DNA from 2 places in the Blautia sp. OM07-19 genome. Region 2 is predicted to be linked to the other one. Evidence: riboswitches for the same ligand, from Rfam matches in the RefSeq annotation. Region 2 holds a riboswitch; the other holds the start of a gene.

Region 1 (2,205 bases), on a different contig from region 2:
TCCATCCGCAATCAGCTTTTGCCCCTCTTCTGAAATCATACAATCCAGCACATCCAGCGCAGTATCCAGTTTCTCCCGGTCTTTTTCCAGGTTTTTGTTAAATGCAATGTTTAAGGACGGAGTCATGTACACATAGGATTCATCCGATGTCTGTGAAAAGTAAGGAATACGGATCAGCTCCGCATCCATCTGTTTCTGTAGCTGCTGCATAACCGTCGGATGTCCATGAAACATTGCTGATTTTCCCTCGACAAACATCTGGATTCCTGTATCGACGTCAATATTGATATCTTCTTTACCAAAGTGCGAATCCTTAAGAAACTGACTGGTTTCTGAAAAAATACGTTTCCATAATGTATCATCAAACTTCACTTCATCAGCTGCAGTCTCTGCACCGTTTCGCCATTCAATACCATCCAGGCTTGTAAACTCACCGATTGCCGCCGCCTGGATGATTTCATTATTAGACCAGTCTTCCCCAAGATCCATGGAATACGGTTTTATGCCATTATCATAAAACTGCTGACAAGCCTGTACATATTCCTCATAATTTTTTGGAATCTTAATTCCATACTGATCAAACAGTGTTTTGTTGGCAATGATCGTCTGCGGAATACCACAGATTGGCAGCCACTGGATTTCATCCTCCGCATTCTTATAATATTGCACCGCATAGGAATAATACTTGGAAACAACATCATAAGAAGCAAAATCCATAAGATAAGGCTGTAAGTCCTGTGCATCTGTTCCAGAAAATCGACGTACTGTTATGATATCCGGTAATTCATCATGTTCTTTAAAATAACTGTATAAATCGGTATCATTGTTACCAATAATAAATTCAATATCCTGATCTGGGAACTGTTCATGGACATAGGGTGCAATATTTTTCATCAAACGATTTTCCCACAGATAAACGGTAAGATGATCATCGTTTTTAGATACTTCTTTCTTTGACTGTCCACATCCAGACAAGACAGCAGTTGCTACAAGCACACCTGACACCACTGCTGTCAGACAACGTTTTGCCTTTTTCATACTTTTATTTTCCTCATTCTTTCCTGATAAAATCATTATTGTTACGTCTGTGAAATAACTCCGTAAAAAAGCACTGTCAAACAGACAGTGCACCTCATTTTATGCAACTGGCTGCCATTTTACAGGCCCTGTAGCTTTGCGTCCCAGACTTTCATCTGGTTTGCCGATTTCCTTATTTAAATTATAGTTTGTTAACTTATGCCGCAAAAACTGATTTTATTATACTCTAGCGCTCCCCTATGCACAAGAAAAACATTACCGTTTTAACTTCAACATTATCCTGATCCGGCTGGCCGGTGCATCCGGAGTCGCCGCCATCACAATCCTTTTGTACGGGCAGTTTCTGTTCAACGCTTTTTATATGGGACTTTCTATCAGGGTCAGTCCTGTAATTGGTTTCCAGTACGGTGTACAGCAGAGAGATCGTCTCAGAAATACATATAATATTATTATGAGATTTACCTTCCTTTCATCCATTGTTATGGTGATCTTATCTGTCCTTGGTTCCGGACCCATTGTATCCGTATTCACCAAAGATCCGGAAACCTTTCAGCTCGCATCAACCGGTTTTCGTATTTTTGCGGTCACTCTTTTTCCTGGTCATCTGTCTTGTGTCATTTCCTTATTTTCTGGGAATCACAGGTGTCTGGCTCGCCGTTCCGGCAGCAGAAATATCTGGTTTTCCCAAAGACAGGCACCTTATTAATTATCACACTAATAACACTTTACATCTCTTTTTATAAAAGGCAATTCCATATTTTATGATATTTTCCATACCATCCTCAAGAAGTATGGCATCATAATGTTTTTCTCTGATCTGCTCAACCGCCTTGTGGCAGGATAAATCAAATGCTGCACCTTCTGCATATTTTATCTCTATAATAATTCCTGTCCGGCTTTCCGGAATCTCAATAAGGATGTCACTGTAGCCTTCTCCAGATTCTGCATTGGATTTTATCAGCCAGTTTTCTTTATATCTGAGAAGCCCCTGAAGTATCCCGTGATAAAAATTCTCCTTTTTCTCTCTGCCGGATATATCACGAATACTGATTGTATGCCAGAGATATTCATTCAGAAGTTCTTCGATTTTTGCAGCATTTTTCTGAGGAAATGCCTGACAGAAAGTTTCCAGGGTTCCTGTATCATTTCTGGAAGTCTGCCGAAACC
Region 2 (2,205 bases):
CGTATGCTTCAGCCATAACCTTCATGCCTTTGAGAGCACGGATCTGATCAGCGATCTCTTCACGAAGCTGGAAGTCATAACGTCTCATACCCTGACGGTCGCATGCTGCGAAGTCTTTCTGTTTTCCTTCGATCAGAGCATCGATACCATACAGAGCAACTCGTCTGTAGTCACCAACGATACGTCCACGTCCGTAAGTATCCGGAAGACCTGTCAGGATCTTGCTGTGACGGGCTAATTTCATCTCTGGTGTGTAGATATCAAATACACCCTGGTTGTGTGTTTTGAATTCATAGTTGTGGAATACGTCTTTGATCTTGTCGCTTACTTTGTATCCGTAAGTTTCGCATGCCTGCTCTGCCATTTTGATTCCACCGTATGGCATAAATGCACGTTTCAGCGGTTTGTCAGTCTGAAGACCAACAACTGTTTCAAGATCTTTAAGATCTTCGTCGATGTATCCCGGGCCATATGCTGTCAGAGATGTAACAACCTCTGTTTCCATATCCAGAACTCCGCCTTTGGCACGTTCTTCTTTCTGCAGTTCCTGAAGTTTTCCCCACAGTTTGTTTGTTGCTTCTGTTGGTTCTTCCAGGAAGGAAGCATCTCCGTCATATGGTGTGTAGTTCATTGAGATAAAGTTACGAACGTCGATTTTTTCTTTCCAACGGTTTCCTTTGAAACCTTCCCACTGTGAAAAGTTTTTCATTTTGCACCTCTCTAATATATGATTTATTCCGCGTATGTCCCGTCTAACTTTTCTTGCAAAAGAAAAATAAGACCGGAATCTTATTAGTTTCAAGTGAACACTCCCTTGTTCACGCCGCTAGTGTACACTATGGAATACGCCGTTGTCAATCGATTAACGCATGCTTTTAATTTAATACAATTTGTAGCTGTGTCTTGATATTTTTTATCAACATGTTGTGGTTTTGTACTTTTTTACGTCCAAAAAATATACCCGGAAAAGTACAAAAAAGCAGCCTCTCGCTGCTTTTATATTCCCCTGTTCCACACATCAATATGCAGAAGCTGGAACAATAATGCAAATACTGTTTTGTAGATCGTTCGTGCCTTGAGAGCTGTCTTGTCCATATATCCAAGATGCATTTTGACTGCTACAGATACGGTGCTGTCGATGATGTTGGACACGATCACCTCCGGATCCATCAGATCGAACAGATCCTTGTAACACTGATAAATATACGGGTCGGAAAGCCCGCATCCCTTTGATACTTTACGGACGGTAACGCCTTCGATGCCTTCTTCTGCTACTACTTTATATATGGAACGCTGAAGTCTTTCTTTTAATTCTTCTTTTGTGTATTTTCGAGCCATTACACTCTCCTTCTGTATGCCGTTGATTTGGTTAAATTTGACCGAATCCCGACTGCTGACTTCGCTTTTTACATAAAAAAAGCAAGACAGCAGATGGATTCTCTGTTCTTGCAACTGGCTGGCTCGTTCTCGGCCCCTATAGCTTTGCGTCACTGCGTTACCACAGCTTTGCCTTTATGAAGTTAAGTTCATGGTAACGTAAATTCTGCATTTTTTCAAGGGTTTTGATCCAAATAAGTAAAAATTAATGTAAATGTTAAAGTAAATGTTAACCTGATTTATTTTAATTCATGGTGTAACATGGTATGATTAGAACAGTGAACAATGTAGTATCAATAAAATACGGGGAGGTAAACTATGTTTCAAATTCCCACAAAGATCGAACCGGCATATACCGCCGGGAACGTTCTTACACTTAACCAGCGAAAGATCCAGCCTGCTCTGCACAGGGGAAATATTCTTTCTGTAAATTTGAAGAAAACTTCATCTGGCCATGTACAGGAAAATCCCAAAAGAACACAGGCTTATCGACATCCAGAACCAGCACCTGTAACTCCGACAGTATCTTCGGTATCCTCTGCTCCGCAGAAACACGATATCCCGGTTCTTCGTAACGTCATACAGAAGGGCCAGAAAGTCCGTATCGGCACAGTCGGGCAGCTTCCAAAGGTGCGTGTTGCACTTGGCTGGAACGTCTCTAACCCTCAGTGTGATATCGATTTATCCGCTTATCTTCTGGATGCTTCAGGCAAGGTTCCCGGCGATGACTGGTTTGTTTTTTACGGACAGACACTGAGCCCCGACGGAAGTGTTGCCCTGCATGTAAACGGCTCCGGGGCAGACCGTGAATATGCGGATATTGATTTT

The links. A riboswitch is a leader RNA that binds a small molecule or an ion and turns the genes downstream of it on or off. The one in region 2 is predicted to bind cyclic di-GMP.
Region 1: it holds a riboswitch for cyclic di-GMP, as region 2 does, so the genes downstream of both, DXC01_RS16955 (ABC transporter substrate-binding protein) here and DXC01_RS12660 (TetR/AcrR family transcriptional regulator) in region 2, are expected to answer to the same signal.

What each region holds. Positions count from the first base shown of each region.
Region 1 covers NZ_QULA01000035.1:9,706-11,910, reverse strand. Annotated here, with positions in the region: gene DXC01_RS16955 (ABC transporter substrate-binding protein) at 1-1,038, opposite strand, end outside; cyclic di-GMP riboswitch class I at 1,138-1,213, opposite strand; partial or broken gene DXC01_RS21530 (MATE family efflux transporter) at 1,307-1,744, shown strand; gene DXC01_RS16945 (AAA family ATPase) at 1,748-2,205, opposite strand, start outside.
Region 2 covers NZ_QULA01000018.1:56,751-58,955, reverse strand. Annotated here, with positions in the region: gene pflB (formate C-acetyltransferase) at 1-709, opposite strand, end outside; gene DXC01_RS12660 (TetR/AcrR family transcriptional regulator) at 997-1,338, opposite strand; cyclic di-GMP riboswitch class I at 1,445-1,521, opposite strand; gene DXC01_RS12655 (TerD family protein) at 1,696-2,205, shown strand, end outside.